2 regions of the Thioclava sp. F42-5 genome follow, and region 2 is predicted to be linked to the other one. Evidence: riboswitches for the same ligand, from Rfam matches in the RefSeq annotation. Region 2 holds a riboswitch; the other holds the start of a gene.
The links. A riboswitch is a leader RNA that binds a small molecule or an ion and turns the genes downstream of it on or off. The one in region 2 is predicted to bind cobalamin.

Region 1 (16,001 bases), on a different contig from region 2:
GCCGAGAAAAGGGTCGGTCAAGCGAAACTGATTTTTGGTCGCATTGGCGTGAGCGACCGTCATGAAACTGTGACGTCGCCGACACGAAAGCGCGGATTTTGGCGCGAGTGCGTCAAGAATTCGGACCTATCGGGGCCGCCTGCGCGGAGCCTTGTTTCAAAGGGCTATCGCGCAGCTCGCGCCGCCGTGCAGATCGGGATGGGTTGCAGGCCGGGCAGGCTGAGCATCGCCTCCAGAGCGGTGTTGTTCTCGACCAGATCGGCGATGGTCTTGCGGTCGAGCGTTCCGTAGAACGCCTCGAGCGCCTCGCTCAGCGCATCGCGGAACAGGCAGGCGTCGCGCAGCGGGCAGGTGTTGGTCTCGGTGTCGAAACATTCCGCGAAAGGCAGGCGGGCCTCGAAGGCGCGCAGCACGTTGCCGACACCGATCTGTTCGGGTGGGCGCGCAAGTTTCATGCCACCGGCGCGGCCGCGCAGGGTGGTGATGAAATCCTCATGCGCAAGGGTGTTGATCACCTGCGCCAGATGGTTCTCGGACGCATTGCAGGCTTCCGCGATCTCGTGTTTGCGCACGGTGCGGTCCGGATTGACCGCACAGAACATCAGCACACGCATCGCGAGATTGGTTCGAGTGGTCAAACGCATCGTAACTCCTCCAGCTCACGCGGCGGTGATATAGATAAGTTTGCCTCGCAAGTTTGACCTATGTCACATTCATTGGAAATTTTCGCGCCGAGGCGAGATTTTGCCGCGCCGTTGTCACGCGGGCCAATATCGGTTGGGTGAAGCGTGGCTGCCGGGCCGGCGCGGCGGGCGCGTCCATTCGGTGAAGTCGCGACACACGGTTGCGTGAGCGAATGAGAGCTTCGGTCGTCTGCGCCCGGTTCGCGCGGTTGCGGGCGCTGCCCGGCCCGGATCGCCCCAGGCGGGCCCTTGTCGGAGTGCGCGGGTTCGGACACGTCCCTCGTCGCCTTGCGGGGCAACTTGACCTCCCGCGAGGGCTGGCGCAGATTTCGCGGGCGAAAGGGAGGGCACCATGGCTCTGGAAGATGCGAAAACCCAAGTGGATCAGGCCTTTACGCGCGTAGATGCGCGCGGTCTGAGCTTCGAGAATACCTTCGGTGGCGCGACCAGCTTCCTGCGGCGGCGCTACACGAAAGACCTCGCAGGCGCGCAGATCGCCGTGACCGGCATCCCCTTCGATCAGGCGGTGACCAACCGCCCCGGCACGCGGTTCGGGCCGCGCGCGATCCGCGAAGCCTCGACGCTGCAGGCTTTCGATGCGCCCTATGGCTGGGGCTATGACCCGCTCTCCGAGCTGGCGATCGTCGATTACGGTGACATGCCCTTCGACTATGCCAATGTGCCCGAGGTACCGGGCCGGATCGAGGCGCATCTCGGCGCGATCTTCGGGGCGGGTGTGGTGCCGATCACGCTCGGCGGCGATCACTTCATCACGCTGCCGATCCTGTGCGCGGCAGTCGCCGCGCATGGCGAGATCGCGCTGATCCAGATCGACGCCCATTCCGACACATGGGCCGATGACGACATGGACCGGATCGACCATGGCACTTTCCTCTACAAGGCGATCAAATCGGGCGTCGTGCGGGCGGAGAATGTGGTCTCGGTCGGCATCCGCACCGACAATCCCGACACGCTGGGCGTGAACATCGTGGATGCGCCGAGCGTGCATCGCGAAGGGATCGGTCCCACGCTCGAACGCATCCGCGCGGTGGTGGGTGATAGACCCTGCTACCTCACCTTCGACATCGACGGTCTGGACCCGGCCTTCGCGCCCGGCACCGGTACGCCTGTCTGGGGCGGTCTGGCGAGCTGGCAGGCGGCAGAGCTGTTGCGCGGGCTGAAGGGCATCAACCTGATCGGCGGCGACGTGGTCGAAGTCTCTCCGCCCTACGATCCGACCGGGGTGACGGCGATCGCCGGGGCCCATGTCGCGACCGAGCTGATCGCCCTTGCGGGCTGGGCGATGCGGGAGAGGGCGGCATGAAACGGGCCGTGACGATCCTCGCGCTCGGGCTCGCCGTCGTGGTGGCGGCCGACGGGTGGGTGCGTCTCGCCCCGATTGATCCGGCGCGCTTCGATGTCGACGGGCTGGCGAAAGCGCCCGGTGACCACCCGGAGACAGGCGGGTTTCAGGCCGTGCGCGACGTCTCCGATCCGCCGGCGCAGATGGCCGCGCTCGACAAGATCATCCGGGGCACCGCGCGCACCAAGCGCGTCGCGGGCAGCGCCGACGAGGGCTACGCGGCCTATGTGACGCGCTCGGCCGTCTGGGGCTTTCCCGATGTCACCACGCTCTGGATCGAAGGCGATACGCTGCAGATCCGCGGGCACCTCGTCTACGGGAAATCCGATCTCGGGGTGAACGAGGCGCGGATCAAGGGCTGGCTCGACGAGGTCGGGCTCTAGCGGGCGCGACCCGCCGTGCGCAGGGTATCTTGCGCCGCGTTTTCCCGCCGACCCGCCCCACGCCGTAGGGTCACACAGACCAACTCTGCCAGTGCGCTCCCTTGCGAAGACAGGGGGCGAAGCCTAAGTGAGGCCTCATGCAGCCGGAGCCAGCATGACCATCATGTATCGTTATTTTTCCTGGGCCATCGCCGTCACGGTGGCAGGGCTGGTCGGGTCCTTCGCGCTGGGGTTCGCCCAGACCGGAGGGCTTGGCGGCGCGGTCTCTTTCCTGATGATCACTGCCGTGCTGGCCGTGCTGGAAATCTCGCTGAGCTTCGACAACGCCATCGTCAACGCCAACAAGCTGCACCAGATGACGCCGAAATGGCAGCGTCGTTTCCTGACATGGGGTATCCTGATCGCGGTGTTCGGGATGCGTATCCTCTTCCCGCTTCTGATCGTCGTGATCGCCGCCGGCATCGGACCGTGGGATGCGGTTCTTCTGGCTGCGAAACACCCGGCCGAATATGCCGAGATCATCGAGGACGCGCATCTGTCGATCGCGGGCTTCGGTGGCGCCTTCCTGATGATGGTCGCGCTCACCTATTTCATCGACGAGGGCAAGGAGGTCGACTGGATCCGCGCGCTGGAGCGCCGGTTGCGGGCGCTCGCGTCGATCCGGGGTCTGGAGATCGGCTTCGTGCTGGTCGTCGTTCTGCTTTTCACCTGGATTCTGCCGGAGGGGCGCGAGGACGAGTTCCTCTTCGCCTCCATCTGCGGCCTTGCGACCTTTCTCGGCGTCGAGGTGCTCAGCCACGTGCTCGACCGGACGAATATCGCCGCCGAGACGGCCAAGGCGGGCCTCGGCGCGTTTCTCTATCTCGAAGTGCTCGATGCGTCCTTCAGTTTCGACGGGGTGATCGGGGCCTTCGCGCTGACCCAGAACCTGTTTCTGATCGCGATCGGTCTGGGGATCGGCGCGATGTACGTGCGCTCGATGACCCTGATGCTGGTGGAGCGCAACACGCTCAGCGAATTCCGCTATCTCGAGAACGGGGCCTTCTGGTCGATCCTGATCCTCTCCGTCGTCATGTTCGCGCAGACGCTGGTGGAAGTGCCCGAGGTGATCACCGGCCTGATCGGGGCCGGGCTGATCGGTCTCGCGCTGCTATCCTCGATCCGGTTCAACCGGCGCTGCCGACGCGCTGTGGAAAGCTGAAATATTCTTGACTCAGTGCGGCGCGCGCGGCACAGCAGGGGCACTTCGGTTCCGCGAAAGCGGATGAAAAGGGAACCCGGTGCGATGCGTGCATTCATTCCGGGGCTGCCCCCGCAACTGTGAGCGGCGAGTGACGGCTGACTGAGCCACTGGGGAGACCCGGGAAGGCCAGCCGGAACCAGGACCCGCGAGCCAGGAGACCTGCCGAGGCGCTCATCCTTTCTGCCTGTGCGGGGCGCGCAGCGGAGGCGGTCTTCCGTCAGTGGTGACATTTTTCACCGTCGGCGGAAATTCAAAATTTCCAAAGACTTGCAATACGAAGTTCACGCGACCGCAGAGTCGCGGCACGAGGGAATTGGATATGATCCGCACCCGTTTGACCGTGGGCCTGATGCTCACCACAGCGCTGGCAGGCCCCGCGCTCGCGCAAGATGCGCAACCTTACCAACTCGATGAGATCGTGATCTATCACGGCGCGCTCGAGCCGCAATCGTCGGACAAGACCGCGCAGGCGGTCACCGTGCTGTCGCGCAAGGAGCTGGAGCGTTCGGGCCAGACCCGTCTCGCCAACCTGATCGCGCAGTCGCCGGGCGTCGGCATCCTGTCGCGCGGGCCGATGGGCGCGCAGACCGGCTTCACCATTCGCGGCGTGTCGCAGAACTACGTGAAGGTCATGGTGGACGGGATCGACGTCTCCGATCCGTCCGCGACGCAGGTGCTGCCCGACCTGGGCCGGTTCAACACGTTCAACTACGACCGGGTCGAGATCATGCGCGGCTCGCAATCGGCGGTCTATGGCGGGCAGGCGGTCGCCGGTGTGATCAACCTCGACACGCCGCGCCCGACCGAGGATGGCGTGAGCCAAAGCGTCAAGCTCGAGCTCGGCTCCTACCACACCGCGAATGCGGCCTATAATTTCGGCTGGAAGAAGGGCGATGACGAGCTCGCGATTCAGCTGTCGAAAATTTACACTGCAGGCTTCTCGGCCGCCGACAAGAAGAACGGCAATACCGAGAAGGACGGCTACCGCGCCGACCGTGTCAGCCTGCGCGCGCAGAAGCGCATCTCCGACAATCTGCTGATCGGCTTCAACGGGTTCGCGCAGAACGATCGGGGCGAGTTCGACAATGCCTTCACCTCGCCGCCCTCCGACGACGGGGAATACACGATCCACAAGGAGCGGGGCGGACGTCTCTTCGCGAAATTCGCGACCGGCCCGCTCGATCACGAGCTCGGTCTGACCTATTACACGACCTCGCGCTGGTATCCGGTCTATGACTATGGCTACGAGGGCAAGCGCCGCAAACTGGACTGGGAAGCCTCGACGGATCTCGGGCCGGGGCGGCTGACCTTCGGGGCGGATCGCACGCTGGAAACCTATACAGGCACCTATGTCTCGGGCCACGTCCTCACGGCGGATACGGGTATCTTCGGTGAATATGCTTTCTCGCCGATGGACGGGGTGAACGTGACCGCCTCCGCGCGCCACGACGATCACTCGGATTTCGGCGGCAACACCACGGGTCGTCTGGGCGTGACGTGGCAGGCCGACGCCGCGACGCTCTACCGGGCGTCGATCGGCAATGGCTTCCGCGCGCCGTCGGGTTATGAACTCTATGACGGCTACGTGGGCAATCCCGACCTCAAGCCCGAGAAATCGCTGAGCTACGATCTCGGCGTCGAGCGTGACTTCGGTGCGCATAAGCTGACCGCGACGCTGTTCCATATCGAGGTGGACGACCTGATCGACTACGACGGCACCTACTACCAGACCTCGGGCACCGCGAAGCGGCAGGGGCTGGAGTTGGGGCTGAAAGGGCCGATCACCAGCAAGATCAACTACAGCCTCGGCTACACCTATCTCGACTGGAAGAACCCCGACGGGCTGTCGTCGGGATCGACGTGGAACTCGGCCTTCGGGCGTCATACGTTGACCGCGGGCATCGACGCGCAGGTGACCGACAAGATCACGCTCGCCGCCGATATGCGTGTGGTCACCGATCGTCAGAGCCAGCCCGATTACGGCCTGCTGAACGCGCAGATGACCTACGATCTGGGCAACCAGAAGGAGGCCTATCTGCGCATCGAGAACCTGACCGACACCGATTACCAGCTCTGGCCGGGCTACGGCACCTCGGGTCGCGCCGCCTATGTGGGGCTGCGTGCGCGGTTCTGATCTGAAAGGGGCGGTTTGCGCCGCCCTTTTCGCCGCCCTGGCGGCGACCTCCTCCGCATGGGCGGAAGAGCCTGCGGGAGATGTGCCGCGGCGGGTCGTCTCCATGAACCTCTGCACCGATCAGCTGGCGCTGGCGCTGGCCGATCCGTCGCAGATCGTCTCGGTCAGCCATTTCGCGACCGACCCGTCGATGTCGGTGCACTGGAAACAGGTTGAAGACCTTCCCGTAAACTACGGTCGTGCCGAGGAAATCTCCATTCTCCATCCCGATCTCGTGCTGGCCGATACGTGGTCGAACCCCGACACGATCCGCATGTTGCGCACGCTCGGGATCCGGGTCGAGCAACTGCCGCCCGGCACCTCGCTGCCCGAGATCCGCGGCCGGATCGAGACGATGGGGAAGCTTCTTGGCCATCCCGGTCGCGCGGCGAAGATGCTCGCGGATTTCGATGCGCGGCTGGCGGCGATCCAGACACCCGCGCCGGGGCTGAAAGCTGCGATCATCGGGCCCTCGGGCTATGGCTACGGGCCGCGGACCCTTGAAGGGCAAATCCTTGAAATGGCAGGGTTTCAGAACGTCGTCAGCGGGCCGGGGCTCGACTGGGGCGGGCGGTTGCCTCTGGAGGATCTGGTGATGGATCGCCCCGATCTGGTGGTCGTGGGGGGCTCGCAAGGCGGCACCGGCACGAGCCGCGCGCAGGAGGTGCTGGCGCACCCGGTGCTGCGCGATCTTCCGGTCGTGCGGGGCCTGCGCGATGCGAGCTGGACCTGCGGCGCACCGGCGATGCTGAATGCGGTAGGGCAACTGGCGACGCTTGGGCGCAAGATCGAGAAAGAGAAGTTAACGCAATGAGTTATCGCGCGATCCTCATTTTCCTCTCAGCCTTCTGCGCGGTGCTTTTCGCAGCGTCGCTGCTGATCGGACCGTCGGGGATTTCGCCGCTCGACGGGATATCCGCGCTCATTTCCGGCGATGGCGCGGCGGGCTTGGTGATGCGCGAGCTGCGCCTGCCGCGCGCGATCCTCGGTATCGGTGTCGGCGCGGCCTTGGGGCTGTCTGGCGCCGCGATGCAGGGCTTCCTGCGCAATCCGCTGGCCGAGCCTGGGCTGATCGGCACCTCTGCCGGAGCGGCGCTTGGCGCGGTCATCGCGATCCAGACCGGGCTCTACGCGCTCTTCGCCCTGGCCCTGCCGCTCGCCGCTCTGGCGGGCGCGGGCGTGGCCGTCGCGCTGATCTTGATCCTTGCCGGGCGCGAGGGCCGGGCGCTGGTTCTGATCCTTGCAGGCATCGCCGTCTCCGCGCTGGCGGCGGCGGCGACCGCGCTGGTGCTGAACCTCGCTCCGTCGCCCTATGCCGCGGCCGAGATCGTGTTCTGGATGATGGGCTCGCTTGCCGATCGGTCGATGACCCATGTCGCCCTGGCGCTGCCGTTCCTGATCGTGGGCGCTTTGATCCTGCTGCGCGCAGGGGCCGGGCTGGATGCGCTGAGCCTTGGGGAGGATGCTGCAGCTTCGCTTGGTATCTCTTTGAAAAAACTGAGGCTTCAGGTCGTCTTCGGGACCGCGCTCATGGTCGGTGCGGCCACGGCGGTCGCAGGTGCGATCGGCTTCGTCGGCCTCGTCGTGCCGCATCTGCTGCGCAAATCCGTGGGCGCGCGGCCCTCACGGCTGCTTCCGGCTTCGGCGCTTGGCGGGGCGGCGATGCTGACGCTGGCCGATATCGCGACGCGGGTGATCGCGCCTGAGCGCGACCTGAAACTGGGGGTGCTGACCGCGCTGGTCGGCGCGCCGTTCTTCCTGTCGATGATCCGCAAGATGGGGCACGAGGGCTGATGCTGAAGCTGGAAAACCTGACCGTTCTGCGGGGCGAATGCCCGGTCGTCGATCACGTCTCGGCGCAGGTCGCGCCGGGCGAGCTGATCGGGCTGATCGGGCCCAACGGCGCGGGCAAGACCTCGCTGCTGCGCGGTGCGATGGGGCTCTTGTCGCATCGCGGGGACAGCTCGCTGTCGGCGCTCGATCCGATGGCGCGGGCGCGGGCGGCGGCGTGGCTGCCGCAGGCGCGCGAAATCGCCTGGGGGCTGTCGGTTGCCGATCTCGTCGCGCTGGGGCGGTTGCCGCATGGCCGCGATCAGGCGACGCGCGGGGCGGCGGCGGTGGAAGAAGCGCTGCGCCGGATGGGGCTCGACACTTACCGAGACCGCGCCGCCACGCAGCTCTCGGGCGGCGAGCAGGCGCGGGTGCTGATCGCCCGGGCGCTCGCGCAGGAAAGCCCGCTGATCCTCGCAGACGAGCCCATCGCCGGGCTCGATCCGGCGGCGCAGATCGCGACGATGCAGGTCTTCAGCGCCCACGCGCAGGCGGGCGGCGCCGTCGTCACCTCACTGCATGATCTGGGGCTGGCCGCGCGCCATTGCACCCGGCTTTGGGTGATGGATCGCGGGCGGCTTGTGGCGGATGGACCGCCCGGCGAGGTCCTGACCGAGACGCTTCTCGCGCAGGTCTTCCACATCCGCGCGCACTTTAAAATCACGTCGGAAGGCGCTGTTTTCCAACCACTTTCCACATTGGGGATCTGATGGCATTTCCTCCTGAACGCATCGTCTGCCTGACCGAGGAAACGGTCGAGACGCTCTACCTTCTGGGCGAGGACGCGCGCATCGTCGGCGTCTCGGGCTACGCGGTGCGGCCCAAACGGGTACGGCAGGAAAAGCTGCGCGTCTCCGCTTTCATCTCCGCCGATTTACCGAAGATCCTTGCGCTGGAGCCGGACCTCGTCCTGACGTTCTCGGACCTTCAGGCCGACATCGTCGCGGGGCTGGTGCGCGAGGGCGTCGCCGTGCACGCGTTCAACCAGCGCTCGGTCGCCGGCATCCTCGACATGATCTGCACGTTGGGCGCGCTGGTGGGCTGCACCGAGCGGGCGGAACTGTTGGCCGCAGGCTACGAGACGCGTCTGGCGGAGATCGCCGCGAAGCCGCGCCCGAGCCGTCCGCGCGTCTGGTTCGAGGAATGGAACGAGCCGCTGATCTCCGCCGTCGGCTGGGTGTCGGAGCTGATCGAGATCGCGGGTGGGCGCGATGTCTTCGCCGAGCTGGCGAAAGAGGGCAAAGCCAAGGATCGCATCGTCGCTCCCGAACAAGTGATCGCAGCCGCGCCTGAGGTCATCGTGGGCTCCTGGTGCGGCAAGAAATTCCGCCCCGAGAAAGTTTCCGCAAGGCCAGGCTGGCAGGACGTTCCGGCTGTTGCGCGAAACCGGCTGCACGAGGTCAAATCGACCCTCATTCTGCAACCGGGCCCCGCCGCGCTGACCGACGGGCTCGATGCGCTCGAGGCGGCTATCTGGTCCGATCCGGGGTTGCGGGCGTAATTGTTCTTCGACATAGAACCCGCGCACGCTAGAGTGGGCGGGCAAAGCGAACACAAGACAAAAAACCCCGCGGGAGGGGGCATGTTCACGCGTTTCATACGGTTTTCTCCGCTCGTCCTGTCAGCCCTGCTGACGCTCTTCGCGCTTTCCGGCTTGATCCTGACAGATTGGTTTCTGGTCGCCGCGATCCTTTTCGGTTTCCTGACGCTGGTCGGCATCTACGACCTGATCCAGGGCCGCCACGCCATCACCCGGAACTATCCGATCCTCGGCCATCTGCGCTTCTTCTTCGAGGAAATCCGCCCCGAGATCCGGCAATACCTGATCGAAGGCGACGACGAGGAGGTGCCGTTCTCGCGTGCCACCCGCACGATCGTCTACCAGCGGGCCAAGGATATCGAGGACGCCAAGCCCTTCGGCACGCGGATGCGTGTGTCGGAATCTGGCTATCAGTGGATCACCCATTCGGTGAAGCCGCGCCACATCGAGGATAGCGATTTCCGCGTCGAGATCGGCGGCGAGACCTGCAAACAGCCCTACAAGGCGTCGATCTACAATATTTCGGCGATGTCCTTCGGAGCGCTCTCGGCGAACGCGATCATGGCGCTCAACAGAGGCGCGAAGATGGGCGGCTTCGCGCATGACACCGGTGAGGGCGGTATCTCGCGCTATCACCGGGAGGGCGGCGATCTGATCTTCGAGGTGGGTTCGGGCTATTTCGGCTGCCGCAATCACGATGGCAGCTTCAACCCCGAGAAATTCGCCAAGCGCGCGCAGGACCCGCAGGTCAAGATGATCGAGCTGAAGCTGAGCCAGGGTGCGAAGCCGGGCCACGGCGGCATGCTCCCGGCCGCGAAGATCACCCCCGAGATCGCCGAGGCGCGCGACATCCCGATGGATCGCGACTGCATCTCGCCCGCCTCGCATTCGGCCTTCTCGACGCCGATCGAGATGATGGAATTCATTGGCGAACTGCGCGAACTGTCGGGCGGCAAGCCAGTGGGTTTCAAGCTCTGCGTCGGGCATCGCCGCGAGTTCATGTGCATCGTCAAGGCGATGCTCGAGACCGGTATCACGCCCGATTTCATCGTCGTCGACGGCAAGGAAGGCGGCACCGGTGCCGCGCCCCTGGAATTCGCCAACCACATGGGCTTCCCGCTCGTGGAAGGGCTCAGCTTCGTGCACAACACGCTGCGCGGTGCGGGGCTGCGCGATCAGGTGAAGATCGGGGCCTCGGGCAAGGTCGTCACCGCGTTCCACATCGCCAAGGTGCTCGCGATCGGGGCGGATTGGGCGAATTCGGCGCGCGGTTTCATGTTCTCGATCGGCTGCATTCAGGCGCAGTCGTGCCACACCAACCGCTGCCCGACCGGCGTCACCACGCAGGATCCGATCCGTCAGCGCGCGCTGGTGGTGCCGGACAAGGCGACACGCGTGGCCAATTTCCACCGCAACACGATGAAGGCGCTGGCCGAAATGACGGGGGCTGCGGGCCTCACCCATCCGGGCCAGTTCCTGCCGCATCACCTGCTGGTGCGCGACCGCGAGCGGGATTTCAAAGTGGGCGACGAGATCTATCACTACATGCCCGAAGGGTTCCTTCTGCGCGAGGATGACGACCGCTTCGGCTATCTCAAGCGCTGGAAGCGTGCCCGCGCCGAGGCGTTCGAGCCCTTCGACAGCGGCGTGTGAGATCAGATTTCCCGGTATCTTGGGAGAGGCGGCGACGGAGGTTGCCGCCTTTCTTTTTGGCGACGAGGTATGCGCCGGAGGCTTCGGACGCGTCTGAAACCGTGCCTTCGCCCGGGCGGTCAGCCCGGGCGGCGCGCAACCCTCCCTCCGGGAGGGCGCATCTGCACCGGAGCCGCGCGAACGCAAGTTAGGGAGAGGTGGAGCGATAAACGGAAATCCACCTAGGGAGCGCATGCGCCCCCCCAGCGCCGGGCGCAGCCCTCACCGCCCCGCCACGAGCTTTGCCACTGCGATCTCCGCCGGCCCCTCGAAGGGGCCATGCGTGAAGGCGGCGACGGTGCGGCCCGTCTCGGGGCAGTGATAGACGGCGTTGGCGCTGAACGGCCCCGCGCCGGAATGGCCGAAAACGCGCGTCTCGCCCCAGTCGCCGCACATCAGCCCCAGCCCGTAGCCATGCCGCGTCCAAGGTCGCTCCGGCAGCGCGCCGCCCACCTCGCGACAGGCGGTCATGCGGGCGAATGCGTCTTGCGAGAGCAGATCGCTCAGCCCGCGCAACAGCCGCGCCGCATCACCCGCCGTGCCGATCAGCGTGCGGTGATAGACCCAGCCGGGATGGTAGTCGCGCGCCTCGGGCCAGTGAAGTTCTACGAAATCGGCAGGCTCCTCCGCGAGCCGCACGCTTTCAAGCCCCAACGGTCCAGCGATCCGGTCTCGTACCAGCTCCGCGAGGCTCCGGCAGGCTGCCCGTTCGATCGCCTCGCGGGCGAGCATGTAACCGAGGTTGGAATAGCGCCACTCGTCGCGCGAGTGCTGCGCCAAAACCCGTGCCACCAGCAGATCGCGCGGCCACGGTGCGCGTCTGGCGGCGACATCGGCGTGATAGTCGGGCAGGGTGCCGTAATCGGGCAGGCCCGCGCTGTGGTCGAGCAGACGGGCGAGGGTGATGCCACCAGGCAGCTCCGGCAGGTCGAGCGGCGCGCGCAGGTCGAGCCCCCCCTCGGCCTCGAGCATCAGCGCCAGAGCCGCAATCACCGGTTTGGTAAAGCTCCAATAGGGAAAAAGCCGCGCCCCCGACCGCGCCAATTCGCAGCGACCGTCGCGATCAATCGTCGCGGTGAAGGAGACGGGGGATTGGGGCAAGGCTTTGGCTTTCGGTGGTTTTCTCTGGCGGGCGGGTAGGGTGCTTTCCGACAATATGTCATTTGCCGCATTGCAGCGGTTAAAAATGTTGAAACGGTTCGGGTGTGTTGTATCATCATCTTTGAATATGATTATGGGAGGATCGGAGGTTTTCATGAGAGACGCTCCAAAACCGTTCTGGTCACCGCTCGCCGCCGGCACTGCGCTCGGCCTCGCGTTGCTGTTGACCTTCATCGTGACCGGGCACGGGCTCGGCGCATCCGGCTTCGTGACCCGCTTCGCGGCGCAGGCCAATGACTGGATCGCCCCGCAGGCGACCGCCAGCAATTCCTATTTCGGTCCTTTCATGGCTGCAGGCAGCCCGCTTCTGAGCTGGATCACCTGGGAAGTGGTGGGCGTCCTGATCGGGGCGTGGCTCGGCGCCAAAGGCGCGGGCCGGATCTCGGTCAAGGTGGAGCGCGGGCCGCGCACCAGTTCCGGCAATCGCCTCGTCTATGCGCTGCTGGGCGGCGCGCTGGTGGGCTTCGGCGCGCGTCTGGCGCGCGGCTGCACCTCGGGTCTGGGTCTGTCGGGCAGCGCGACGCTCGCCGTGGCGGGCTTCGTCTTCCTGATCGGCTTCTTCGCGGCGGGCTTCGCCGTCTCCATGATGATGCGGAGGATCTGGCAATGAGCATCCCTCTTTACGATAGCGGCATAGCCTCGGGCCTCCTGTCGGGCATCCTGTTCGGCTATGCGCTGGAAGCGGCGGGCTTCGGCTCTCCGCGCAAGCTGACGGGGCAGTTCACGCTGCGCGACTTCTCGGTCTTCAAGGTGATGTTCACCGCGGTGATCGTCTGCGCCGTGGGGCTCTACGTGCTGCGGACGATGGGCTGGATGGGCCCGGCCGCGGTCTTCATCCCGACGCTCTTCTTCTGGGCGATCCTGCTGGGCGGTGTCTTCATCGGCGCGGGATTTGCTGTGGGCGGCTACTGCCCGGGCACCTCCGTGGTCGGTGTGGCCTCGGGCCGGATCGACGCGGTGGTCTTCGCGATCGGCATGGTGCTCGGCACCTCGGTCTTCGCCTGGGTGTTCGACCCGATCAAGGATTTCTACCTCGCAGGTCAGGGGCCGACGGCGCAGACCCTGCCGCAGCTCTTCGGGCTGCCGGAATGGGTGATCCTGCTGGCGCTGATCATCATCGCCGCTGTGGGCTTCCGCCTCGGCACGATCCTCGAGCGGTCGCGTGGCGGTCCGTTCACCGCCGAAGAGGTATGCGCCCCGGATGACGAGGCCGACGAGTTCGCCCTGACATCAGCAAACGCGCGTGGGTAACCAGTATTAACACGGACGATAGCCTAGGGAGGACAAAGTCCATGAAACTGCACAAGAAACGCAAGAGCCTGATGCGCGCCGCGATGGTGCCGGTGACGGCGGTCGCGATGAGCGCCGCGGTTCCCGCCACCTCCAGCGCGCAGGCGACCAACCCCTGTGCGCCGGCGGTCGCGAACCCCTGCGCTCCGGCCAACCCTTGCGCTCCGGCGGCGGCCAACCCCTGCGCGCCCGTCGCGGCGAACCCCTGCGCCCCCTCGGCGGCAAAGGCTGCGGATGCGGGCAACGACGCGGCACCGATCGCCAGCGGGCCCTATGACACTACCGTCAAGGCCACGCAGGCGCCCTATGGCGACAAGATGCCCCCGATCGTCGACAACTACCTGCGCGCGACGCCCTATGTCGGCACCGGTGGCTTCATCGACCCGACGGGCATCCCGATGCTTAAGATGCTCGGCTTCAAGACCGTCGTGAGTCTGCTCAAGCCTGACGAGGGCGCGCCGAACGAGGGCGATCTCGTGCAGAAGGCCGGGATGAACTATATCCAGATCTCCGTGCCGACCAAGGCGCCGACCGAGGAACAGGTCGCCGAATTCGCGAAGATCGTCGAAGACCCGGCGAACTACCCGATCCTGCTGCATTGCGAGAGCGCGAACCGCGTGGGCGCGATGTGGGCGCTCTACCGTGCCTCGAAAGGCGTTCCAAACGAGATCGCCGTGCAGGAAGGCCGCCAGATTGGTCTGAAGACCTCGCGTGAACCGGCTGTGCGTGAGATGCTCGGCATGGAGCCGCTCTGAGCGCAGATGCCGCGATGACAAGGACGGGGTCAGCGCCTAGGCTGGCCCCGTTCGCATGAGGAGAGACCGATGACTCGACCCGAAACATCCTCCGAGATGTCACCAGACAGTGCCAACCCGGCGACGCCAGCGCCCACGCTGCGCATCGCCGATCCGGGGATCGAGGGGCTGCCTCGTGCCCGACTGGAAGAGATGCATGACGCGGCCGAGACCGTGCTCGAATGCGAGACGGTTCTGGCGAAATCGGGAATGAGCGTCGTCTCGGAAGTGCTGCGCGGGCAGGGGGATTTCCTTGTCTGGTCGCGCTACCCGCAGGGCGATGTCTTCGATACCGAGACGCATTGCCACTATTTCTACCATGCCCATGACGCGCGCGAGATGGCCGAGGGAGAGAACGGGCATTTCCACCTGTTCATGCGCCCCGAAGGGATCATTCCGGGGTTGGAGCCGTGGGATCTGCCCGGTGCGAAAATCCCCGAGGACAGGTCCGCGCGCTTCGTCCATATCGGCGCGATCAGCGTGGATGCGAAGGGCCGGGCGATCCGCATTTTCACCACCAATCGCTGGGTGACGGACGAATGCCTCTACCGCGCCGAGGACATGATCCGGCTGCTCGATCATTTCGCGATCGAACTGGCGCATCCGAACTGGGCGGTGAACCTGTGGCTGAGCGCGATGGTCACGCTCTACCGACCGCAATTCGCCGCACTCCTGCGCGCCCGCGATGCACAGATCGAGGCGTGGCTGGCGGATCATCCGGGCAGCGAGGTGCTGGAAGATCGCGGCTTGCAGAATATCAGCCAGTGGCCCGTCGATCCGGTCGCCCAGATCGGCGCGATCGAGGACAAGCTCGACCTCTGAGGCATAGGGCTACACCGGCACGCTCGACGGTGCGCAGTCATTGACCGACAGGATCTCGGGCGTGCGGGTCTTCGCGTTCCACTCCACCTCCCAGGCGCGGCAGGGGCCGGATTTGTTCTTCAGCTGCCGCCAGCGCAGACGCGGCGAGTCCACGCCCTCGCGCAGCAGCTTGTCGTAAATCGGCATCGCGTGCCAGCGCGTCTCCGCCGCGTTCGATCCGCCATCGGGCAGGATCAGGCACAGTCCCGTCGCGCGGCCCTCCTTGGCGGCCAGTTGCAGCCGCCGCCCCACCGTCAGCCCGATCTCGCGCGGCAATTCCCCGATCACAAGCGGCACCGAGCCGTCGCGCAGCGCCTCTTCCATCACCGCGAGCGTGTCGGTCTGGTCCTTGCCGCGCGCCAGCAGAAGCCGCGCCGGGTCGAAGAAGCTCACCAGACCGCGCGGATTGAGCCCTTCGCGGCGATGGCGTTCGTTCACCCAGAGGATCGGTCCCGTGGTGCTGGCGCAGACCGCGCAGGCGAAGCTCGTGGTGCCCATGCCGCAAACCTCATGGGTGCGGCCTTCGCGCAGGGGGAAAGGGTGGGGCGTGGTCATCGGGTCGCAGCGACAGAGAGGGGTGGTGAAAACAAAACATGAACATTTTAGACAATAGAAACCCGGCCCGCAAGGGATCGCGGGCCGGACTGATAGAAGGCCGAAGCCCGGGTGCGTTACTTCAGGAACTCCATCAGCGCGATGTTGAACTCTTCCGAATGGGTGACGTTGCAGCCATGCGGCGCGCCCTTGATCGTGAAGAACTGGCTGTCGGGGATCGCCTTGTAGGTCCGCGCGGCCGAGCCTTCGAGCGGAACGATCTCGTCGCTGTCGCCGTGAATCACCAGAACCGGCACCCGCACGGCCTCTAGGTCGGCGCGGAAATCGGTCGTGCCGAACGCTTCCATGCAGCCGAGCGCCGCGCTCTGGTCGGACTGGTTGCACAGCGTTACCGCCTTTTCGCAATCCTCGTCCGAGGCCTTGAGCTCGCCGC
Region 2 (16,001 bases):
CCAAGCGCCCGGATATGCGCCGGGAGGCGGGCGTTCTGGCCATACATGAAGTGGTTCTCCATGCGCTCCGAGAAGCGGCTGGCCTCGGTCTCGCGACCCACGGCCTCGGCCATCTCGCGGATATGCATCGGGCTCGCCCCGCAGCACACGCCGAGGTAATTCACCCCGATCGCCTGCGCCTCACGCGCGAAGGCGCCGATCTCGTAGCGGTTGCAAGCCAGCGGATCGAGCGCGGTCGGGAAGGTCCGGCCATGCGGCGAGGGGCAGGTGCAGCCGTTGTGATCCGAGAGGTTGAAGAAGGTGGGCTCCTCTTTCGTGGTCCGGTAGGGCACGGGCAGGGCGCCGACATGGCAGCTCACCGCCGCGCGCACCTTGCGCAGCCACGGCATCATCGTCTGCGGCCCGCGGAAGCAGTTCAGCCCGACGACATCGGCGCCCGCCTGTTCAAGTTTCTGGCAGGTCTCGACGATGCCGACCCCGTCCATCATCTCGTTGGCCGCCATCGGTGCCAGCGTCAGCACCACCGGCAGCCCCGACGCCTTCGCGGCCTCGAGCGCGCATAGCGCCTCGCCCGCGTAGTAGAAGGTCTCGCCGATGAGGATATCCGCGCCTTCCTCGACCGCCCAGCCGACCATCTCGTCGAACATCGCGCGCACCTCGGCCTGCCGCGCCGGATCGGCCGGGTCCCAGATATTCGTGTTCGAGATATTGCCCGCCATCAGGTTTCCGGTCTTGGCATTGGCGACCTCGCGGGCGATCTTCAGCGCCGCGCGGTTGAGCGGCTCCAGCAGGTCTTCCTTGCCGATCACGCGCATCTTCTCGCGGTGGCCGTTATAGGTGAAGGCCTCGACGATATCGCTGCCGGCGCGCTGGAAATCGACATGCAGATTGCGCAGCGCCTGCGGGTATTCGAGCGCCACCTCGGGCACGAATTCCCCGGCGGTCAGATAGCCGCGCCGTTCCAGTTCGAACAGAAAGCCCTCGGCGCAGATCACCGGGCGCGCGTCGAGCAGGCGGGTCAGTTTGTTGTCATTCATGGAGAGATCCTCTCAGTTCATCCATGACCATCGTTGGACAGAGCCGAGCCTCGCAGGGAACGAATGACGCTCCCTACTGCAATGGTCCTCGGTCGGGCCGCAGAGAGCGACCGCAAGACGAAAAGCGGGTCAGAGGCCGCGCCGGGCGCGTGCCCCGCCGCGCCGCACCGGCGGGGGCATCTCGATCGGCAGGACGAAAGGCTGCGGGGTCAGCGACTCCAGTAACAGCTCGCAGAACACCTCCACCGCTGGTGAGATCAGGGAGTGCGGATAGGCCTGCATATGGGCGACGATCGCCGCCTTCGCATAGGGCATGTCGCCCGGCAGCGTGCCAAGCCATTCCATGTAGCCCAGCGTGCCCAGCTCACGCGCCCGCAGCGGCGAGATAGGTCCTATATCGAGTTGTAAGAGTGAAAGCGTTCGTTCCAAAAGCATCGCGCCCTCCGCGCAAAAGGGCGGGATTGGTCGCGGCACGGCGATATGCGAGGTCCGATCTGGTCCATCTCTCGACTCTCCGTCCCAGGGCACCCCGCCCGGGTTTAAGGTGACCGAGATGCGCGGCGGCGCATCCGAGATGGCAGGTCTCCTGACTCGCGGGTCGTGGCTTCACCGGACCTTCCCAACCTTTGCAGGTCAGTGGCGTTTTCGGTGGCGCTCGCCGCTTACAGTTGCGGGGGCAGTCACGGAGTTGGGCCTCGCCCGCACCGTGTTCCCTTTTCAGCCGACCCTTTGGGGCCGGACACCATCCCGGATTTGATCGCAGGAAAATCTCACGCTGTCCAGAACGGATTGGGCGGCTGGAGGGTGCGCAGGCAGAGCCCCGTCCGAAAGGCTCCGCGTTGACAGAGATCAAGGCCCCGATGCGCGCCTCGGATAGAGTGCCCGCAAGTGCAAACAGGAGAGGCGAGCCCATGACGACGAAGAAAGAAGTCATTCCTTTCGATAGCTTACGCCGCGAAGATGTCGCGCTTGTGGGCGGCAAGAACTCTTCGCTCGGCGAGATGGTGCAGGAGTTGGGCGCCAAGGGTATTCAGGTCCCGCCGGGCTTCGCCACCACCGCCGACGCCTATCGGATGTTTCTTGAAGAGAACAAACTGACCGAGGCCATCGCGGGCTATCTTGCGGATTACGATGCGGACAAGATCAGCCTTCACGTCGCCGGTCAGAGCATTCGCGACACGATCGTGGCAGGCGATTGGCCTGCCTCGACCGAAGCCGCAATCCGGGAGGCGTATCGCGATCTGTCCAAGCGGGCAGGGGTGCCCGAGGTCTCCGTCGCCGTGCGCTCGAGCGCGACGGCCGAAGATCTTCCCGATGCCAGCTTCGCCGGTCAGCAGGAGACCTATCTCAACGTCTCGGGCGAGGAGGAACTTCTGACCGCCTGCCGCAAGTGCTATGCCTCGCTCTTCACCGACCGCGCGATCACCTATCGCAAGCTCAGAGGGTTCAATCACCTCGATGTCGCGCTCTCCGTCGGTGTTCAGCAGATGGTGCGCTCCGATATCGGCGGGTCGGGGGTGATGTTCTCGATCGACACGGAAACCGGCTTCGACAAGGTCGTGCTGATCAGCGCGGCCTGGGGCTTGGGCGAAAACGTCGTGCAGGGCGCGGTCACGCCGGACGAGTTTCAGGTCTACAAGCCGTTCCTCGGTAAGACGGGGATCAAACCGATCATCGAGAGGAAGCTCGGCGCGAAAGAGATCAAGATGATCTATGCCGGGCCGGACGCTCCGAACCCGGTGCGCAACGTGCCGACCTCGAAAGCCGAGCGCGGGAGGTTCGTCCTGTCGGATGACGAGGTGCTCGACCTCGCGCAGCAAGCGGCGACCATCGAAGCGCATTACGGGCAGCCGATGGACATGGAATGGGCCAAGGACGGCGTCACGGGCAAGCTTTACATCGTGCAGGCGCGCCCCGAGACGGTTCAGTCGCGAGTCTCCGCCGGGTCTTTGCGGCGTTACACGATCGGCGCGCACGGTCCGGTCGTCGTCAACGGTCTGTCGGTGGGCGAGCAGATCGCGACCGGGCGGGTCTGCCTGATCGAAGACGTCAAGGATATCGACGATTTCGTGGACGGCTCGATCCTTGTCACATCGACGACGGACCCCGACTGGGTACCGGTGATGAAACGGGCCTCGGCGATCATCACCGATCACGGAGGCAGAACCAGCCATGCCGCCATCGTCAGCCGCGAGTTGGGTGTTCCCGCCGTCGTCGGGTGTGGAGATGCGACCCATGTGCTGCATGACGAGCAGGAGGTGACCGTCTGCTGCGCCGAAGGGGACGAGGGTCTGGTCTATGACGGCTTTGCCGAGTTCACGGTCGAAGATCTGAACCTCGACGCGGTGCCGGAAACCAAGACCAAGGTCATGCTCAACCTCGCCAACCCGGCGATCGCGGCGCGCTGGTGGCGGCTGCCGATCGATGGTGTCGGTCTGGCGCGGATGGAATTCGTGATCTCGAACACGATCCGGGTCCACCCGATGGCGCTGCTGCATTTCTCCGACATTCAGGAGGCGGAAGTGCGGGAGGAAATCGAAACCCTCACTAGGGGATACGAGGACAAGTCCGAATATTTCGTCGATCAACTGGCGCTCGGCCTGTCCCGGATCGCCGCCGTGGCCTATCCGAACCCGATGATCCTGCGGCTGAGCGATTTCAAGACGAACGAATATGCCGACCTGCTTGGCGGGCGGCAGTTCGAGCCGGTGGAATCCAACCCGATGATCGGCTGGCGCGGGGCCTCGCGCTATTACGATCCGGCCTATGTCGACGGGTTCCGGCTGGAATGTCGGGCGATCCGTCGGCTGCGCGAAGAGGCCGGATTCGACAATGTGCTGGTGATGGTGCCGTTCTGCCGGACGCCCGAGGAAGCCGACCGCGTGCTGGCGGTGATGGCCGAGGAAGGGCTGGTGCGCGGCTCGAACGGGCTGCAAATCTACGTGATGTGCGAAGTGCCCTCGAACGTCATCCTCGCCGAAGCCTTCGCCGAGCGGTTCGACGGGTTCTCCATCGGGTCCAACGATCTGACGCAGCTGACCCTAGGGATCGATCGCGACAGCGACAGGCTCGCGACGCTCTTCGACGAACGCCATGCCGCCGTTCAGTGGATGATCCGGACGGTCATAGAGAAAGCGCATGACGTGGGCGCGAAGGTCGGTCTCTGCGGTCAGGCGCCCTCGAACTACCCTGAATTCGCCCGCACACTGGTGGAGTTCGGGATCGACTCGATCTCGGTGACACCGGACAGCTTCCTGAAGGTGAAAGGGCATGTCGCGGAGGCCGAAGGCAAAGGGTGACCGGACGCCCGCGGGCTGCACGCGCTAGAGGCGCAGCCCGGTCTCGGCGTCGAAGACCTTGGCCTTGCCCATATCGACCTCGAAGCTGAAGGGCGCGCCCGGGGGCAGGGCGTCCTCGGGCCGGACCCGGGCGATCACCTCGGTCTCGCCCAGGGCGAAGACGATCATCGTGTCCGGTCCGGTCGGCTCGACCAGATCCACCGGACGTTCGAAGACGAAACGGTCGGGGCCGGGCAGTTCGGTCCCGGCCATGAAGATCACCTCCGGCCGAAGCCCGAGGACGACCTTTTGCCCGTCGGGGGCGGTGATCCGCTCCGCGAGCTTTTGGGACAAGGGGAACCGCAGCGCTTCTGCCGCGCCCTCCGCCACTTCGACAGATACGCCTTCCGGCTCCCCGCGGCGCAGGACACCGGGCAGCATGTTCATCGGCGGCGAGCCCATGAAGCCCGCGACGAACAGGTCCACCGGATCGTCGTAGATCGCGCCGGGCTCGGCCACCTGACGGATATGGCCGTTATCCATCACCGCGATCCGTGTCGCCAGCGTCATCGCCTCGATCTGGTCGTGGGTGACATAGACGACGGTCTTGCCGAGCCGCTGGTGCAGCTTCTTGATCTCGGTGCGCATCTCGATCCGCAGTTTGGCGTCGAGGTTCGACAGGGGCTCGTCGAACAGAAACACTTCGGGCTTGCGCACGAGCGCGCGGCCCATTGCGACTCGCTGGCGCTGGCCGCCCGAAAGCTGGCCGGGCTTGCGGTCGAGATAGGGATGGATCTGCAGAAGCGTGCTGAACTCCTCGACGGCTTTGGTCTGATCGGCGCGCGGGACGTGGCGGGTCTGCATCCCGAAGGTGATGTTCTCGCGCACCGTCTTGGTCGGGTAGAGCGCATAGGACTGGAACACCATCGCGATGTCGCGGTCGCGCGGCGGGGTGTCGTCGACCCGTCGCCCCGCGATGTCGATATGGCCGTCGCTCAGCGTCTCGAGCCCGGCGATCAGGTTGAGCAGGGTCGACTTGCCGCAGCCCGAGGGCCCGACGAGGACAATGAACTCGCCCGCCTCGATCTCGAGGTCGATGCCCTTGATCACCTCGTTGGTCCCGAAGCGTTTGCGCACGCCCTGAAGGGAAATTCCCGCTGCCATCGCTACCCTTTCACCGCTCCGGCCGAGAGACCGCGCACGAACCACGCCCCGGCCAAGACATAGACCGCCAGCGTCGGCAGGGCCGCGATGATCGCCGCAGCCATGTCGACATTGTATTCCTTCACCCCCGTCGAGGTGTTCACCACGTTGTTGAGCGCCACCGTCACCGGGTTGCTGTCGCCGATCGTGAATGCGACGCCGAACAGGAAGTCGTTCCAGATCTGGGTGAACTGCCAGATCACGGTGACGACGATCGCGGGCAGCGACATCGGCAGCACGAGCCGGAAGAAGATTCCGAAGAAACCCGCCCCGTCGACCTTCGCCGCCTGAATGATGCCGTCCGAGACCCCGATGAAGAAGTTGCGGAAGAACAGCGTCGTGAAAGCGAGGCCATAGACCGTGTGCACAAGGATCAGCCCCGGGACCGTGCCCGCAAGCCCGAGCTGGCCCAGCACCCGCGCCATCGGCAGAAGGATCACCTGAAACGGAATGAAGGCGCCGAACAGCATCAGCGCGAAGATCGTATCGGCGCCGCGAAAGCGCCACTTGGTCAGCGCATAGCCGTTGAGCGCGCCCAGTATCGTCGAGATCGCCACCGCCGGGACGGTCATCATCACCGAGTTCCAGACATAGGGCGCAAGCCCGTTGCAACGCACACCCACGCAGGCGCTGTTCCACGCCTTCTCCCAGGCGCTGAAGTCGAGCGCCTGCGGCGGGCTGATGAGAGAGCCCTCCCTGATCTCGGCCAGCGATTTCAGCGAGGTCGATATCATCACCAGAAGCGGGATCAGGTAGTAGATGCAGAACAGCCCGAGCACCGCAAATAGCAGCGCGCGCATCAGGCTGTGATGCAGCCCCTTGCGCCGGACGATCCCGCCTGTGCTGCGTGCGCTCATCCGGTTGTCTTCCTCAGTTCCGAGTAGAGATAGGGCACGATGATCGCGATGACCGTCATAAGCATCATCGTGGCACTCGCCGCCGCCACGCCCAGCTCGCTGCGCTGAAAGGCGAAGGAATACATGAAGGTGGCGGGCATGTCGGTGGCATAGCCCGGCCCCCCGCCCGTCAGCGCGATCACCAGATCGAAGCTCTTGATCGCGAGATGGGCGAGGATGATGACGGTGGAGAGGAACACCGGTCGCAGCATCGGCAGCACGATCCCGGTATAAGTGCGCCACGGGCCCGCGCCGTCGATCGCCGCCGCTTTCAGCACCTCGTCATCGACCGAGCGGAGCCCGGCCAGAAACAGCGCCATCGCATAGCCGGAGCTTTGCCAGACGGCCGCGATCACCACCGTGTAGATCGCGTAATGCGAGTTCACCAGCCAGTCGAATCTGAAGCTCTCGAACCCGGCCTGATGCATCAACCGCTCCAGGCCGAGGCCGGGGTTCAGCATCCATTTCCAGACTGTTCCGGTGACGATGAAACTCAGCGCCATCGGGTAGAGGTAGATCGTGCGGATCACCCCCTCGATGCGCACCTTCTGGTCGAGCAGGATCGCCAGAAGGATGCCGATCGCCATCGAGATCGAGATGAACAGGCCCGAAAAGACAAACAGGTTGCGGATCGCCACGTACCAGCGCGGCGTCTGCCAGAGACGGACATATTGGCTCACCCCGTCGAATTGGTAGTCGGGCATCACCCCCGAGCGGGTCAGCGAGATATAGGCCGTCCAGCCGATGAAGCCGTAGACGAAGAACAAGCTCGCCGCGAACAGCGGAGAGACGACAATCGCGGGCAGGCGCCTTTCCAGCGCCCGCCCGAACCTTGCCATGGGGCCCGTCCTCCCGGACATTGCAGGCCCTAGTTTTCCTGCGCGCGCTTGACCGCGGCAGCGAGTTGCTTGACCGCGTCCTCGGAACTCATGTCGGAGTTGAAGAACGCCGTCACAAGATCGAGGAACTCGCCGCGCACCGAGCGGGGCACCGCCATCTCATGCGCCATCGACGGCACCAGCGTGTCGTTCTCGATCGCGGCCAGCAGGTCTTCGTGCGAGCGTTTGGCACAGGCGTCGAAATCATCGAGCGGCACGTCCGTGCGCGCCGGGATCGACCCTTTCGCGAGATTGAAGACCTTCTGGAACTCGGGCGACATGATCAACCGCGCCAGCACTTTCTGGCCCTCGATGCGGTCTTCTCCCTCCACCTTGAAGAAGGTGAAGCTGTCCGAATTCAGCACGAAGCCCTTGCCCGGCGTGGGCCAGCACAGGAAATCCTTTTCCGGAACCTTGCCCGCCGCGAGGAATTCGCCCTTGGCCCAGTCGCCCATGATCTGGAAACCGGCCTCGCCGCGCATCACCATCGCGGTCGCGAGGTTCCAGTCGCGGCCCGAGAAGTTCGGATCGACATAGCCACGCAGCTTGCGCAGCTGATCGAAGGATTTGACCATCATGTCCGAGGTCAGGGCCTCCGGATCGAGCTCCACTAGCGCCTTGCGGTAGAAATCGGCCCCACCGATTCCCAACACCACGTCTTCGAACAGCGTCGCGTCCTGCCAAGGCTGACCGCCATGGGCGAGCGGCACGATACCCGCCGCCTGCAGCTTGTCGGCGGCTGCGTTGAACTCGTCCCATGTCGTGGGCATGCCTTCGACGCCCGCTTTCTTCAGCACCTCGGGGTTGGCCCAGATCCAGTCGACGCGGTGGATGTTGACCGGGGCTGCGACGTATTTGCCTTCGTATTTCATGATTTCGGCCAGCGCCGGCGGCAACACATCGTCCCAATTGCCCTCATCCGCCACGGACTGGACGTCGTTGAGCGCGCCTTGCTGGGCCCATTCCTGAATGCCGGGCCCTTTGAGCTGCACGGCGGTCGGCGGGTTTCCGGCCACGACGCGCGCCCTCAGCGCCGTCATCGCGGCATCGCCGCCACCGCCCGCGATCGGCGAGTCGATCCATTCCCCGCCCTCGGCCTCGAAGGCTTTCTTCAGTTCTCCGACGGCCTTGGCCTCGCCCCCGGAGGTCCACCAGTGCAGAACCTCGACCGTGCCATCCGCCCGCGCGGCGCTGGCCGAGAGCGCGCCAGCGACACTCACCGCCGCCATCATGGCTTTACAAATATGCATGTTTTCCTCCTCCTCCCGGTCGCGCTTGCGGTGAAATTTCGCAGCCAGACCTGCGATCTAGGCTGGGGCGACATCGGTGAACCGTCATTGACCGGGATCAACGATCCGTGATCTGGGTGCGGCCGGGGAGGTTCTGCGGCATTCCTACGCAAGGCGAGACGATTGCGTAGGCCGCGGAAAGGCTTACCATCGACGTGGGATCACCGAAGGCCCCCGGGAATGCAGGAAACCGACGCCGCACCAGCATTTGTCGAAACCGCCGAGGCGGTGCTGGCGCGTCTGTCCGTGCCGTTTCCGGACGGGCTGTCCGCCGAGGAGGCCGCCGCGCGCCTCGCGCGCCACGGCCCGAACGCCCTGCGCCGTCAGAAACCGCGCAGTGCGCTCAGCATCTTGCTGCATCAGTTCCAGGGGGTGATCGTCGCGCTTCTCGTTCTGGCGACGGTGTTCTCGCTGGTCATCAACGATATCGTCGAGGCGTTGGCGATACTCGTCGTGCTGCTCCTGAACGGCGCGATCGGGTTCTTCACCGAGCTGCGCGCGACCCGTTCCATGGAGGCGCTGTTCAGCGTCGCCGAGGTCCGTACCCGGGTGCGCCGGGACGGGATGCTGCGCGAAGTCGACGCCCACGATCTGGTGCCGGGCGATCTCGTGATGCTCGAGGCGGGCGACGTTGTGACCGCCGATATGCGGCTGGTCGAAGCGTCGGGGCTTTATTGTGATGAATCCGTACTGACGGGCGAGTCTCTTCCGGTGCGCAAGATCACCGAAGCGTTGCCCTTCGACGTCGTGTTGGGGGATCGTTCCAATATGGCGTTCAAGGGCGCGGCCGTAACGCGGGGTGCTGGGATCGGCGTGGTGGTGCGCACCGGCATGGAGACCGAGATCGGCAAGATCAGCCAGCTCGCGATGGAGGCCAGCACGGAGCCCACACCGCTCGAACACCAATTGACGCGGCTCGGGCAGCGACTTGTCTGGCTGACGATCGCCCTCGCCGTCGCGATCATCGTCACGGGGCTGGCGCAGGGCCACCCGCTCACCGGTATGATCCAGACCGGGGTCGCGCTTGCTGTGGCCGCGATCCCCGAAGGTATTCCCGTCGTTGCCACGCTGTCGCTCGCGCGTGGGATGTGGCGGATGGTGCAGCGCAACGCCCTGATCAGCCGGTTGTCCTCGGTCGAGACGCTCGGGGCGACCACGCTGATCCTGACGGACAAGACGGGGACGCTGACCGAGAACCGGATGAGCGTGGTTCAGGTCTTGCTCGACGGGGGGAGCGTGAATCTGGACGGCCCGGATAGCGGAATAGCGGACGACCGTCTGCGCGCGGCGCTGCAGATCGGCATGCTGTGCAACAATGCCGAGCTGGGGGACGGCGAGGATGGCCGGATCGGGGATCCGACCGAACTGGCGCTACTGAGTGCAGCGCGAAAGCTAGGGGTGTCCGAAGACGGAGCAGATTCACGCCTGCTCCAGCATGCGTTCGAGACCGACAGCCTGATGATGGCGACGGTCCATGAACTTCCGCAGGGGGGTATGCTCTACGCGACAAAGGGCGCGCCCGAAGCGGTGATCGCTGCGTGCTCCGAGGTTCTGGGGCCGGAGGGTGCGCGTCCGCTGAGCGATGAGGACAAGGCAAGCTGGATCGCCCGCAACGCTGAAGCGGCGGGCGAGGGGTTGCGCGGGATCGGACTCGCTATGAAGCAGGCGGAGGGGACGGAGGAGGCCCCCTATGAAGGGCTGACGCTGGTCGGTGTCGCCTGTCTCGCCGATCCCCTGCGCAAGGATGTTCCGCCCGCGATCGCGGCCTGCCAGAGCGCAGGGATACGGGTGATCATGCTGACAGGGGATCACGCCGAGACCGCCGCACGCATCGCCAGAGATGCCGGGATCAGTGAGGACGGTGTAATGGCGATCGAGGGGAGAGAGCTGACAGGCCTCGATCTTGAGAGCGCCAGCGATGACACGCTCGACCGCCTGCGCAAGGCCAGCGTCTTCGCCCGCGTGGCCCCGGCGACGAAACTGGAGCTTGTCAGTTTCTACCAGCGCGAGGGGGAGACCGTCGCGATGACGGGCGACGGGGTGAATGACGCACCGGCGCTGAAGAAGGCCGATATCGGCATTGCGATGGGACAACGCGGCACCCAAGTCGCCCGCGAGGCGGCGCATATGGTGCTCAAGGACGATGATTTCGCAACCATCGTCGAGGCGGTGCGACAGGGCAGGGTGATATTCGGCAATCTCCGCAAGTTCATCGTCTACCTGATGTCGTGCAATCTCTCGGAGATCCTCGTGGTGGGGATCGCCGTGGGGGTGGGGCTCCCCGCGCCGCTCCTGCCCCTGCAGATCCTGTTTCTCAATCTCGTCACCGATGTCTTCCCGGCGCTTGCGCTTGGGATGGGGCATGGCGACGGACACGAAATGAGCCGTCCGCCCCGCGACCGTGCGGAGCCGATCCTCGCGAGGCGCGAATGGGAACGCATCGTCATTCTTGGGGTCATTGTAACCCTCGCGACGATGCTGGCCTTCGGAGGGGCGCTCTACGGTTTACAGCTTGCCCCCGGGGCCGCCGTCACGGTGGCCTTCGTCACCCTCGCGCTGGGCCAGCTTTGGAACGTGTTCAACATGCGGGAGGGGGACACTCACGCCCTGCGCAATGATGTGACGCGCAACCCTTATGTCTGGGGCGCGCTCGTGCTGTGTCTCGTGCTGATCGCGGGGGCGCTGTGGCTACCCGGACTCTCCGATGTGCTGCAGCTTCCGTCGCCCGGAATCGCGGGGCTGACGCTCGCCGGGGCGATGAGCCTGCTTCCGCCGCTGCTGGGGCATCTGGTCGTATCGCGCGCAACCCGCAGATAATTTCCGCTCCCGCGTTGAGCCACATCAATGAAACTGCCTTCTGTCTTCGCCTAGGGAAGATCATGGCCGTTCGTGACAGGGAGCGGTCTGTCGACTGGCATCACCTTGGGAGGAGGCGTGATGACTTGGGCGATCATCCAGAAGTCGGCCGCCGAACGCGCCGCCGCCACGCTCTCCGAGGAGGACCGCAAGGCGTTCACATGGGACACCGCGCGGGCGATGCTCGACGGGTTTCCCGATGGCGGATTAAACATCGCGCATGAGGCGGTGGATCGGCATGTCGCTGCGGGTCATGGGGATGACGAGGCGATCCTCTGGCTCGGCAAGGACGGCGAGCGGCAAAGTCTGAGCTATCGTGATCTCGCTGCCCGGACCGCGCGCTTCGCCAATGTTTTGACTGCGCACGGGCTGGAACCGGGCGACCGGCTCTTCGGTCTCGCCGGCCGGGTGCCCGATCTCTACGTCGCGGCGCTGGGCACGCTGAAGGCAGGGATGATCTTCTCGCCGCTGTTTTCCGCCTTCGGACCCGAGCCCCTGCGCACCCGGCTCGAGATCGGCGAGGCCAATGCGCTGATCACCACCGCCTCGATCTATCGCCGCAAGATCGCCGCGTGGCGGGACGAAATTCCCTCGCTCAAACTGGTGCTGATCATCGGCGACGAAGCGCCGGAGGGTTGCGTGGCGCTCGGCCCTGCGATGGCGGCGGCCTCGGAGTCGTTCGAGACGGTTCATACGGCACCCGAAGATCCCGCGTTGATCCATTTCACCTCCGGCACCACGGGCCGCCCGAAAGGCGCGGTGCATGTGCATAATGCGGTGGTAATGCATGCGGCGGCGGGCCGCTACGCGCTCGAACTGACGCCGGGCACACGCTACTGGTGTACCGCCGATCCGGGCTGGGTGACGGGGACATCCTTCGGGATCATCTCGCCGCTGGTGAACCGGGTGCGGATGATCGTTGATGAGGCCGATTTCGATCTCGACCGCTGGTACGGCATCCTCGAGCGCGAGCAGATCGAGGTCTGGTACACCGCGCCGACAGCGATCCGCATGATGATGCGCGCAGGGAAAGAGGCGGCCGCGCCTTACGATTTCTCGACACTGCGGTTCATGGCCTCGGTGGGCGAGCCGCTCAATCCCGAGGCCGTGGTCTGGGGCAACGAGGTCTTCGGCAAACCCTTCCACGACAACTGGTGGCAGACCGAGACCGGCGGGATCATGATCGCCAATACCCGCGCGATGGATGTGCATCCGGGCTCGATGGGCAAGCCGCTACCCGGGATCGAGGCGGGGATCGTGGAGCGTGTCGATGATGGGCTGCGCGACTGCAAGCCCGGCGAGATCGGCGAGTTGGCGCTGCGCCCCGGCTGGCCATCGATGATGCGCGCCTATCTGCACGAAGAGGCGCGCTACGAGAAGTGTTTCGTGGGTGGCTGGTATCTCTCTGGCGATCTCGCGATGCGCGACGCGGAGGGATATTTCTGGTTCGTCGGTCGCGCCGATGATCTCATCAAATCCTCCGGTCACCTGATCGGCCCCTTCGAGGTCGAAAGCGCGTTGATCGAGCATCCGGCAGTGGCCGAGGCTGCCGTGATCGGCCTGCCCGACGAGACCGCAGGCGAGGTCGTGAAGGCCTATGTCGCGCTCAATCCGGGGTTCGAGCCGTCCGAAGATCTCGAACGCGACATCCGGGGCCTTGCGCGCAAGAAGCTCGGCGCGGCGGTCGCCCCGCGCGAGGTGGTGTTCCGCAAGACCCTGCCGAAGACCCGTTCGGGCAAGATCATGCGCCGTCTGTTGAAAGCGCGCGAGCTGGGCCTGCCGGAAGGCGATATTTCGACGCTGGAGAGTGACGAGACATGACTGCCGACAAACCGCACCTGACCCATGACCACATCCGCGAATTGCTCACGGCGATGATCCGTGTGCGCCATTTCGAGGATAAATGCGCCGAGCTCTACACGCAGGAAAAGATCCGCGGCTTCCTGCACCTCTACGATGGCGAGGAGGCGGTGGCTTCGGGCGTGATCCCGCGGCTTGGCCCTGAGGATCGCGTGGTGGCGACCTATCGCGAGCACGGTCATGCGCTGGTTCGTGGCGTGCCGATGGAGCGCGTGATGGCAGAGATGTATGGCAAGGCCACCGGCGCCTCGGGCGGGCGGGGCGGCTCGATGCATATCTTCGATGCCGAACGGAATTTCTACGGAGGCAACGCGATCGTGGGGGGCGGGCTGCCGCTGGCCGTGGGCCTCGCGCTGCGCGACCGGATGATGGGTGCGCCCAATGTCACCGCCTGTTTCTTCGGCGAAGGGGCTGTGGCAGAGGGCGAGTTCCACGAGTCGATGAACCTCGCGCAGCTCTGGTCGCTGCCGGTGCTGTTCGTGTGCGAGAATAACGGCTACGCGATGGGTTCGGCTTTGGCGCGGACCGAGGCCGTGACCGACATCCGGCGCAAGGCGGCGGCTTATGGGTTCGCGACCGAGCAGGTGGACGGGATGGATGTGGTCGCGGTCGAGGCCGCCACCCGCCGCGCGCTCGCCGCGATCCGCGAGACTGGCAAACCCTATTTCCTCGAATGTCTGACCTATCGGTTCCGCGCGCATTCGATGTTCGACGCCCAGCTCTATCGCGACAAGGACGAGGTGGCCGCGTGGCGCGAGAAGGGACCGATCGTGCGGTTCCAGTCCTGGCTCTACGAGAGCGGGTTGATGCATCCCGAAGAGGTCGCGCAGATCGAGGCGGGGGTGGAGGACGAGATCGCCGCCGCCGTCGCCTATGCCGAGGGGAGCGAGTGGGAGCCGCTCGAGACGCTCACCCGCCATGTCATGGCCGAGGAACGCCCCGCGCCGCCCGCGCCGCCCGAACCCAGCGCCGAGACCGTCGAGATGACCTATCGCGAGGCGGTCAAGCAGGCCATCCGCGACGCGATGATCCGCGACGAGCGGGTCTTTCTGATGGGCGAGGATGTGGGTGCATATGGCGGTTGCTATGCGGTCTCGAAAGGGTTGATGGACGAATTCGGCGAGGACCGCATCCGCGACACGCCGCTGTCGGAGTCCGGCTTCACCGGGGCCGGGATCGGTGCGGCGGCCGCCGGGATGCGGCCCATCGTCGAGGTGATGACGGTGAATTTCTCGTTGCTCGCGCTCGACCAGATCATGAACACCGCCGCCACGATCCGGCACATGTCGGGCGGACAGTTCGGGGCGCCCGTGGTGATCCGTCTTGCGACCGGCGCGGGCAAGCAACTGGCGGCGCAGCATTCCCATTCGCTCGAAGGGTGGTACGCGCATATTCCGGGGCTGCGGGTTCTCGCGCCCGCCACGCTGGAGGACGCGCGCGGGATGCTCTGGACTGCGATCGAGGATCCCGATCCGGTGCTGATCTTCGAGAATGTCATGCTCTACAACATGACCGGGCAGATCGCCGCGAATGCGGGGCCGGTCGACATCGACAAGGCCGCGATCCGGCGCGAGGGCAAGGATATCAGCCTGATCACATATGGCGGATCGCTGTGGAAGACGCTCGAGGCCGCCGAGGCGCTGGCGGGCGAGGGGATCGAGGCGGAGGTGATCGACCTGCGCTGCCTGCGCCCGCTCGATGATGAGACGATCATGGCCTCGCTCGCGCGCACGCGCCGCGTGGTGATCGTGGACGAGGGCTGGCGGTCCGGTTCGCTCTCCGCCGAGATCGCGGCCCGGATCGGCGAGCAGGCCTTCTGGCACCTAGATGCGCCGGTGGGGCGCGTTTGCTCCGCCGAGGTGCCGATACCCTATCCCAAACATCTCGAGGACGCCGCCATTCCGCAGGTGCCCGCTATCGTCGCCGCCGTGAAGACGACGCTCGGGAAAGGGTGAGGCGATGGCCGTTTTCAAGATGCCCTCGCTCGGCGCGGATATGGAGGCGGGCAAGCTGGTCGAATGGCTGGTGAAGCCCGGCGATACGGTCAAGCACGGCGATATCGTCGCGGTGGTCGAGACCCAGAAGGGTGCGATCGAGATCGAGGTCTTCGAGGACGGTGTGGTCGAAAAGCTGGTGGCAGAGCTCGGGCAAGACCTGCCGGTTGGCGCGCCGCTTGCCGTTATCAAAGCGCCCGGGGAGGCGTCGGCGGAGACCTCTGAGGCCGCGCCGCCAGTTGCGCCGCAGTCCCCTACCGAACCGGTCGAACCGGAGGCAAGGATGGAGCTGCCAAGTGCGCCGCCTCCCGCTACCCCATCAGGGATCGCCGCCTCTCCTGCCGCGAAGGCACGCGCCGCGGAATTGGGGGTCGCGCTGGAGAGCCTGACCGGCAGCGGGCCGGGGGGCGCGATCGTGCTCGCCGATGTCGAGACGACGAAACCCGCCGCGACGCCGAGCCCGGCAGAAGATCGCGGCGCATATATCGCCGAGATGCGCAAGGCGATCGCCGCCGCGATGGCCCGGTCCAAACGCGAGATCCCGCATTACTACGTCACCCACACGGTCGATCTCAGCGCCGCGAGCGATTGGCTGAGCGCCGCCAATGCGAACCGCCCGCCCGAAGAACGCATCCTGATGGGCGCGCTTCTGATGAAGGCGATGGCACTGGCGGCTCGCGAAGAAAAGGCGGTGAACGGGCATTTCGGGG

Region 1: another riboswitch for cobalamin. It lies ahead of B6V74_RS15520 (TonB-dependent receptor); the one in region 2 lies ahead of B6V74_RS00420 (hypothetical protein).

The regions. Positions count from the first base shown of each region.
Region 1 is NZ_NBNZ01000006.1:139,007-155,007, forward strand. It holds gene B6V74_RS15500 (Rrf2 family transcriptional regulator) at 165-644, opposite strand; gene speB (agmatinase) at 1,036-2,007, shown strand; gene B6V74_RS15510 (DUF1499 domain-containing protein) at 2,004-2,429, shown strand; gene B6V74_RS15515 (DUF475 domain-containing protein) at 2,584-3,630, shown strand; cobalamin riboswitch at 3,660-3,854, shown strand; gene B6V74_RS15520 (TonB-dependent receptor) at 3,992-5,806, shown strand; gene B6V74_RS15525 (ABC transporter substrate-binding protein) at 5,910-6,659, shown strand; gene B6V74_RS15530 (iron ABC transporter permease) at 6,656-7,639, shown strand; gene B6V74_RS15535 (ABC transporter ATP-binding protein) at 7,639-8,385, shown strand; gene B6V74_RS15540 (cobalamin-binding protein) at 8,385-9,176, shown strand; gene B6V74_RS15545 (FMN-binding glutamate synthase family protein) at 9,258-10,868, shown strand; gene B6V74_RS15550 (serine hydrolase domain-containing protein) at 11,130-12,008, opposite strand; gene B6V74_RS15555 (YeeE/YedE thiosulfate transporter family protein) at 12,163-12,678, shown strand; gene B6V74_RS15560 (DUF6691 family protein) at 12,675-13,319, shown strand; gene B6V74_RS18820 (protein tyrosine phosphatase family protein) at 13,361-14,113, shown strand; gene B6V74_RS15575 (hypothetical protein) at 14,183-14,974, shown strand; gene B6V74_RS15580 (hypothetical protein) at 14,984-15,568, opposite strand; gene B6V74_RS15585 (alpha/beta hydrolase) at 15,685-16,001, opposite strand, start outside.
Region 2 is NZ_NBNZ01000001.1:78,332-94,332, reverse strand. It holds gene B6V74_RS00425 (homocysteine S-methyltransferase family protein) at 1-1,037, opposite strand, end outside; gene B6V74_RS00420 (hypothetical protein) at 1,167-1,472, opposite strand; cobalamin riboswitch at 1,596-1,799, opposite strand; gene ppsA (phosphoenolpyruvate synthase) at 1,949-4,336, shown strand; gene ugpC (sn-glycerol-3-phosphate ABC transporter ATP-binding protein UgpC) at 4,361-5,479, opposite strand; gene B6V74_RS00405 (carbohydrate ABC transporter permease) at 5,482-6,375, opposite strand; gene B6V74_RS00400 (sugar ABC transporter permease) at 6,372-7,253, opposite strand; gene B6V74_RS00395 (ABC transporter substrate-binding protein) at 7,283-8,542, opposite strand; gene B6V74_RS00390 (cation-transporting P-type ATPase) at 8,762-11,398, shown strand; gene acsA (acetate--CoA ligase) at 11,519-13,258, shown strand; gene pdhA (pyruvate dehydrogenase (acetyl-transferring) E1 component subunit alpha) at 13,255-15,252, shown strand; gene B6V74_RS00375 (dihydrolipoamide acetyltransferase family protein) at 15,257-16,001, shown strand, end outside.